DNA from 2 places in the Yersinia canariae genome. Region 2 is predicted to be linked to the other one. Evidence: predicted binding sites of a transcription regulator. Region 2 holds the regulator's gene; the other holds the start of a gene.

Region 1 (4,216 bases), 1.6 Mb from region 2:
TTTGCTGCGTAAAAGCTATCGTTTTGATGAAAAGTCCGGCATTGGGCAGCTTGCTTTAGCCGTGAATGCTGGGAGGTATCGGGATGCATTATCCGTTTTAAACGGAGCATATTCAGATATTGAACGTTTCTCTCTGGACGATTCAGAAGACTATCAGGTACTGCTGGAAGATTGTGTTGCCGGTTATCAGCATTATCTGGAGCTGGCGACAGCAGGTGCGCGGGCTGTCGATGTGCTGGCAGAGTTTGGTCGCTACCAACTATTGTGCACATTACGCTCCGGGCCATTTGGTGTCAGCGGCTTAAATGAGCGAATTGAACAGCTCTTGCACCACAAGCGGTTAATTGAGCGCCCCCCAGGACCATCAGGGCGTTGGTATGTTGGCCGGCCGGTGATGATTGGGCTGAATGACAGCGCTCTTGGCCTATTCAATGGCGATATTGGTATTGCTTTGCATGATACTCAAGGTGAGCTGCGGGTACATTTCCAGTTACCAGATGGCAATATAAAATCCGTGCAACCGAGCCGTCTTCCCCGCCATGAGACTGCTTATGCCATGACAGTTCATAAATCCCAAGGATCTGAGTTTGAACATACCGCCTTGGTATTGCCCAATAGTTTCATGCCAGTATTAACTCGAGAATTGGTCTATACCGCCATCACTCGCGCCCGGCAGCATTTAACTCTGTATAGCAGTGATACGGTGTTGGGCCATGCGATTCGTACACCCACCCTACGACTTAGCGGATTGGTGGAACGTTTGAATGAGCTGAGATGATTTTATAAAACCAAGGGGGATGTTAGCCCCCTTGGTGTGATGCGCGGCTACTACAAATCAGCCAACATAATTTTTGAGCGGCGTTGGTAGTTATATAATTCTTGCTTCTGAATCGGCAATACTTCCACTTCTGCAGGAGTAAAACCGCGTTCCTGGAACCAGTGAATACTGCGGGTGGTTAATACAAACAGTTTTTTAAGGCCCATCTGGCGGGCTTGATTCGCGACCCGTTTTAACAGCATTTCCCCTCGGGATGAACTGCGGTAATCCGGGTGTACAGCAACACAGGCCATTTCACCGATTTGTTCCTCAGGGAATGGATAAAGTGCTGCGCATGCAATGGTTAAATTATCCCGTTCGATAATGGTGAATTTATCGATTTCCATCTCAAGCTGTTCGCGTGAGCGGCGCACTAAGATACCTTGTTGCTCCAATGGGCGAATCAGCTCCAATATGCCGCCAATATCATTAATTGTCGCGCGACGGACTTGTTCCGCACTCTCCATGACAATCTGGGTACCGATACCATCGCGGGAGAATAATTCTTGTACCAGCGACCCATCTTCCTGATAACTTAGTAAATGGCTCCGGCGTACACCGCTGCGGCAGGCTTTTACTGCCCCGCGTAGAAAACGTACCGTCCCAGAGTTGTAATCGCCTTCTTGCTCTAAATCTTCAATCCGCTTTTGAGCATCATTGGGGAACAGCTCAGAAATAATATTACCCTCGCTATCCGTCACCCCTTGGGATGAGCAGAAACCGATCATTTTTTCTGCTTTCAGTTTGATAGCTAACTGAGTTGCAACTTCTTCAGACGTCAGATTAAAGCTCTCGCCGGTCACGGATACTGCCACTGGCCCCAGCAACACAATAGCGCCATTGTCTAATTGGCGATGAATCGCATCCTCATCAATCCGACGAATACGGCCACTGTGACAATAATCAACACCATCATCGACCCCCAAGGGCTGAGCAATAATAAAGTTACCGCTGACCACATTGATATGCGCCCCTTGGAGTGGGGTATTATTCAAACTCATTGATAATCTTGCAGTGATATCCAACTGCAATAGGCCCGCAGCTTGCTTAACCATTTCCAATGTACGGGCATCAGTCACGCGGGTGTGCTTGTGATAAATAGGCTCGTAGTGATGCTGCGCCAGATTGCTGTCGATTTGCGGACGAGCACCATATACCACGACCAGCCTGATCCCAAGGCTATGCAGCAAGCCTATATCGTTAACGATATTAGAGAAGTTTTCATGCTCAATCGCCTCGCCCCCTAGCATGACAACAAATGTCTTGCCGCGGTGCGCATTGATATAGGGAACTGAGTGGCGAAACCCCTGGACCAGTTCAGTACTACGTTCCTTCACGGCAGATCCTCTTTGAATTTTTATTCGGTATTTTTGTATTTTTATTCTTTTTTGATCAAGATGGCAAGCAAGAAATTGCTATTGAATGCATATGTATGACACATGCATATTAATAAATTGAATAACATAAAAATGTTTTTCTGATGACAGCGTGGGATCGATTCGTTAAAGTTTTTCCTCGTGAATTTTTTTTGTTCGATTTTTATTCATATTTTGGTAGTTATTTTGGAGTGACATGGCAGATTCAAATCATAATTCTGGGCGTCGCCGTCTACTACAAGGTGCCGCCGCGGCGTGGCTACTGAGTGTCAGCCGAGTTGGATTTGCTGCTGCTTCACATATTATTGCCGTCAGAATTTGGCCCTCTTCAACATATACCCGAGTAACACTGGAATCCAATACACCGCTCAAGTATCGCCAATTCGCGCTGACGAATCCGGATCGTATTGTGGTGGATATTGAAGGTGTGCATCTCAACAGCGTGCTAAAAGAGATGACCAAACAAGTTCAGGTCGGTGATCCTTACTTGAAACAGGCGCGAGTAGGGCAGTTTGATAAAAATACGGTTCGGCTCGTTTTGGAGTTGAAGCAAAGTATCAGTCCGCAGCTCTTTACCCTTAAACCCTTTGCTGAGTTCAGGAATCGTCTGGTGGTGGACCTCTACCCGCAAGAGGGGAAAACCTCGGCGGAAGATGACCCATTGCTGGCATTATTGGAGGATTACAATAAAGGTAATGTGGAGCGGACTTTACCTGCCGAAGCACCGAAAGCAGGTAAAGCAGGACGGGATAGGCCGATAATTATCATGTTAGACCCCGGACACGGTGGGGAAGACCCCGGTGCTATTGGCCGAAATAAAACCCGTGAGAAAGACATTGTGCTGCAAATTGCCCGCCGGCTACAGGCGCTGATTAAGAAAGAATCGAATATGCGGGTCTTTATGACTCGCAATGAAGATGTTTTTATTCCCTTAAAAGTTCGGGTAGCTAAAGCCCGCAAGCTACGTGCGGATTTATTCATTTCGATTCATGCCGATGCCTTTACCAGCCAGGCAGCCAGAGGTTCTTCAGTCTTTGCATTATCGACCAAAGGGGCAACCAGCACGGCTGCACGTTTCTTGGCGCAAACACAGAATGAGGCGGACCAGATTGGTGGGGTTAGCAAGAGTGGGGATCGCTATCTTGACCACACGATGATTGATTTGCTGCAAACTGCGACTATCAATGACAGCTTGAAATTTGGTAAAGAAGTACTGAACCGCATGGGGAAGATTAATAAACTTCACAAGAATCGGGTTGACCAGGCGGGTTTTGCTGTATTGAAAGCCCCTGATATTCCATCAATTTTGGTTGAAACCGCGTTTATCAGTAATTTGGAAGAAGAGAGAAAATTGCGAACCAGCCATTTTCAGCAGCAAGTCGCTGAATCCATCTTTGCGGGTATCAAAGCTTATTTTGCAAATGGCGGTGCGATGGCCCGGCTTTAATACATTGGGCACAGCTATGAGAATATTATACTGCAGGGGCCGAGTCGCCCTTGCTTTGGGAGGGAAAGCCAGAAACAAAAAAACACCCTTGAGGGTGTCTGATGGTGATATAAAATTGATTAAGAATTGGTTGCGGGGGCCGGATTTGAACCGACGACCTTCGGGTTATGAGCCCGACGAGCTACCAGGCTGCTCCACCCCGCGTCCGTCTTAATGCTATTTTCTATCTTACTGCTTTTATTACTGAGTTATGTAGTTGGTTGCGGGGGCCGGATTTGAACCGACGACCTTCGGGTTATGAGCCCGACGAGCTACCAGGCTGCTCCACCCCGCGTCCGTCACTACATATTGTACTGCTGAACTGCTATTCTACCTAATTCGCCTTAACTTTCAAGACTATCGGACGACATTTGACACTGCTGGTAGCCAGTATCGGTTGGTTGCGGGGGCCGGATTTGAACCGACGACCTTCGGGTTATGAGCCCGACGAGCTACCAGGCTGCTCCACCCCGCGTCCGATTGAGCGCACTATACGCTGGATGAGATCTGTTGCAAGTAGTTTTACCACTTAATTAA
Region 2 (4,216 bases):
GGCACTGCACGAATTTTAGCTGTGCTGGAGCCGCGTTCTAACACCATGAAGTTAGGTATGTGTAAAAACGAATTGGCCCCTTCATTGGGACGTGCTGATGAAGTGTTCTTATTCCAGCCGCAGCATATTCCTTGGCAAGTCGTTGAAGTCGCCGAAGCTTGTATTCAGCCGGCGCATTGGAGTGCTGATATTGATACGCTAGTTGATATGGTTGTCAAAACCGCCCAACCAGGGGATCACATTCTGGTGATGAGTAATGGTGGTTTTGGTGGTATTCATGACAAGCTGTTGAGTGCCTTAGATAAAAAAGCAGAACAAGAGGCTGAATCTCAGGAGTAAGACGGATAAAAAAAGCCCCCGCATAGCGGGGGTAAAAGGGTTCGTCGGATAGACGACGAGGGATTATTCTGTTGTTATGCTGATTAAGCTTACAAATTTATTTTAATGAATATTCTATTCAATATGCTGAAAATGAATCTTTCAACAGATTGAATAAACCATCATGCTCGAAAGTATGCCCCTTTGAGTGGGGCATTTACTTTCATTCTGGGCGCTGAATCTTATTTGTAAATCTTAGCTGTTGCGTGCCAACCATTATCATCATTAATACCAATGATTTTGTAGGCCGTAGCGCCTTTGCTGTCTGCTTTATTCGCGATTGCCTGCTCAATATCAGAAGGCGCGCCAGTAATACCGCTAACACTAATTGCACCTAAATCAGTCATTTTGCTGGCTTGAGCCGCATCAATTGATTGCGCTGCTGATGCGCCGAAAGCAACAACAGAAAGTAAGCTAAGGGCCGTCAGGGTTGTTTTGATTTTCATGATTATCTCCTAAATATGAACCGACAATCCAAAAGTGCTTATCATAGATTTTTGGTGTTTTGGGCTTGTTGGTTTTACTGTTGATTCAACTTAAATCTCAATTATGACCTTGCCGCCATTCTTTATGTCGCTATGACAAATGACGGCCAACTCTACAATTATTGGTAGATAGTGGCAGTCGCATGCCAGTTGTTCTCTTCGCGCGCTTCAATCACTTTATAAGCTTTAGCGCCCATGGCATCGGCTTTATCAGACAGCGCCTGACGAATATCAGAAGGCGCACCATTCAGGCCACTGACGGTAATAGTCCCCATCGGTTGCAAATTAGCAGCTTGATTTTCACTGATGGAATCAGCTGCAAAAACACCAAATGACAGTGCAGATAGAATGCTCATGGTTGCGATAGTAGTTTTAACTTTCATATTATTGCCTCTATTTATTCTTTTATCACTTCAAAGGAAGTGTGATTTACGTCACGAAAATGAGTATACATCTAGTAACTGAGAATATTAATAGCCCGCTAATAATATTTAACGTCACTTTATCGTGCGTTATTACTTTTTAAGAACGAAAAGGAATAAAAATTGATTAAAAAACAGCACTTTTCAGAGAAAATAGAGTCTTTTCAATATGATAAGTATTTTTGACTAAAAGTGCGGAAGAGTACGGCGACTCTGACCATAAATGAAGTAAAAGCAGGGGGATTGAGTGGTTTTAAGTAGATGAGGCAGTCAGATGCCCTGTTTATCGCGAAATGTTTGGACTAATAAGGTCGACATGTACCAAACGAGAAAATGCGGCATATCAGGCCGCATCTTAATATTGGTAGTGAATTAAAGCTCTTGTTCGAACAAACGGAGGATAGCTTCATGTAACTGTTCGACGGTGAAACCTCTGGCAGGTGTGGTGAAAATAGTGTCATCACCTGCGATGCTGCCGAGAATGCCTTCCGCTTTACCTAATGAGTCCAGCAGTCGGGCGATCAATTGGGCTGCTCCTGGGCTGGTGTTAATCACAACGACTGAATCATTATAATCAACATCTAATACCAGATTCTTGAGCGGGCTGCTGGTGGTCGGAACCCCTAATTCAGCCGGTAAACAATAAACCATCTCCATTTTTGCATTACGCGTTCTGACCGCACCAAATTTTGTCAACATGCGCGATACTTTGGACTGGTTAATATTTTCAAAGCCTTCTTCCTGCAAGGCCAAAACGATTTCACCTTGAGAACTGAATTTCTCTTCTTTCAATAACGCTTTAAACGCCTTGATAAGATCTTCTTGTTTGGCGGGGTTACGCATTTTTTATGCCCTGACAGTCAATAGTGAATAGGATTATTATGCATATAAATGAATTTTTATTCAACATGACTATGGAGTATTGGTGATAAAAGCCGTGATATCAAGGTGTGCTGAAATTCTAACACTCTCTTACTGTTACGATTATGCTAAATCAGCTTTTTTTAACATTTGTATTGAGTAGCTAAAATGTTATTAAAATGATGTTGTTTTGATGTAAAGGAAGGGTGTAATGTAACCGCCGATTAACCTGTCATGAATACGCCAGATAATTTTAGAATAATGTGCGCTATATCATTAATGAATAAGCGATTTAATCTAAAATAGACAAACCTTATGCGCCTTTTTGATGCGTGATATCTCAATCTGACTGTTAATAGATTGTGTTTAAAATCGCAATAAATTAAGGTTCGTAAATAGATGAATTCACGGCAAATTTAAATTAAATATAATAAGGAGTATAGGATGAAAGTTGCAGTTCTCGGTGCCGCTGGTGGTATCGGCCAGGCCCTCGCTCTTCTACTCAAGACCCAGCTTCCTTCAGGTTCAGACCTCTCATTATATGATATCGCGCCAGTCACTCCTGGTGTTGCGGTTGATCTGAGCCATATCCCAACTGCTGTTAATATTAAAGGCTTCAGCGGTGAAGATGCTACCCCGGCCCTGCAAGGGGCAGATATTGTTCTGATCTCTGCGGGGGTTGCACGCAAACCCGGAATGGATCGTTCAGACCTGTTCAATGTGAACGCGGGTATTGTTCGTAATCTGGTTGAGCAAATCGCGCGCACTTGCCCGAAAGCATTAATCGGTATTATTACTAACCCTGTTAATACCACGGTTGCTATTGCGGCAGAAGTGCTGAAAAAAGCCGGTGTTTACGACAAAAATAAATTATTCGGTATTACTACACTGGATACCATTCGTTCGAATACCTTTGTTGCTGAGCTGAAAGGTAAGCAACCTCAGGATATCGAAGTGCCGGTTATTGGCGGTCACTCAGGTGTGACTATCCTGCCATTGCTTTCACAAATTCCAGGTATCAGTTTCACAGAGCAAGAAGTTATTGATCTGACTAAGCGTATCCAGAATGCAGGTACTGAAGTTGTTGAAGCAAAAGCCGGTGGCGGGTCTGCGACTCTGTCTATGGGGCAAGCTGCTGCACGCTTTGGCCTTTCTTTGGTTCGCGCTCTGCAAGGCGAGAGCAATGTTGTGGAATGTTCTTACGTTGAAGGCGATGGCAAGTATGCCCGTTTCTTCGCTCAACCAATTCTATTGGGTAAAGACGGCGTTGCAGAGCGTAAAGATATCGGCAAACTGAGTGCATTTGAGCAACAAGCCCTTGAAAGCATGCTGGATGTGTTGCACAAAGATATTGAGTTAGGCGAGCAGTTTGTAAAATAAATCAGTGTAGCAGGGGCTAAAGCAGCCCCTGAAATCACACCATTAACCGCCGAAGCAGTTTATCGGCGGTTTTTTTATGCCTGGATAATAGGTTGTCGTATCCTCACTTTTCGGTCCAGAAGATCACCGGTTTTTGAGTCAAAATAGCGTGTTGGCCAAATTTCAGAAGGATGAATATCCAGGCATTGTGCAATCAACCATTCCCCCTTCGGCCACGGGCGAGTTAGCGCATTAGCAAGTGTGGATGAGCTTAAACCTGCTTTTCGAGAGAGCGCCGCCAGAGTGGTGTCTTTCTTGCGTAGTGCAGCAATGATGTCGGCTGGGTGCCAATCAGATTTCCTTAAAATCATCTTTAATCCTTTTTTTTTCTAAGCTGCTGACGTGTTAGTGATATAAATAACGGTACATTGTTAATCGTACGGTGAACAGAAAGTAATCATTTAGAAGTATACTAACATTTATTTTCTGAAAGATTTTAAATGTTTTCTAAATATTCCTTTTTTGTGTCATAACGCATATTAGGAAGCAACACCATGAAAAAAGAGTGGTTTGCCGCTAAGGAGTTGGCAGGTCTTGATGGCTTACCGTCATCACCACAGGGAGTAAACCTCATGGCTAAACGTGAGGGATGGGAACAGCGCCGCCGCCGTGGTGTTCAAGGAAAGGCTGTCGAATATCACATTGAGAGCT

What was found. The regulator ArgR, encoded in region 2, controls arginine synthesis, uptake and breakdown. The targets are predictions, from matches to a motif close to ANTGAATAAAAATACANT.
Region 1: argA (amino-acid N-acetyltransferase) is a predicted target of ArgR. The motif match lies at 2,187-2,204, and genes of this name have one in related genera.

Annotation. Positions count from the first base shown of each region.
Region 1 is NZ_CP043727.1:3,655,004-3,659,219, reverse strand. Features, by position in the region: gene recD (exodeoxyribonuclease V subunit alpha) at 1-778, shown strand, start outside; gene argA (amino-acid N-acetyltransferase) at 829-2,154, opposite strand; gene amiC (N-acetylmuramoyl-L-alanine amidase AmiC) at 2,390-3,640, shown strand; tRNA gene F0T03_RS16870 (tRNA-Met) at 3,768-3,844, opposite strand; tRNA gene F0T03_RS16865 (tRNA-Met) at 3,898-3,974, opposite strand; tRNA gene F0T03_RS16860 (tRNA-Met) at 4,078-4,154, opposite strand.
Region 2 is NZ_CP043727.1:548,314-552,529, forward strand. Features, by position in the region: gene mpl (UDP-N-acetylmuramate:L-alanyl-gamma-D-glutamyl-meso-diaminopimelate ligase) at 1-339, shown strand, start outside; gene F0T03_RS02595 (YdgH/BhsA/McbA-like domain containing protein) at 561-824, opposite strand; gene yhcN (peroxide/acid stress response protein YhcN) at 983-1,246, opposite strand; gene argR (transcriptional regulator ArgR) at 1,658-2,128, opposite strand; gene mdh (malate dehydrogenase) at 2,591-3,526, shown strand; gene F0T03_RS02615 (helix-turn-helix domain-containing protein) at 3,601-3,876, opposite strand; gene F0T03_RS02620 (DNA-binding protein) at 4,060-4,216, shown strand, end outside.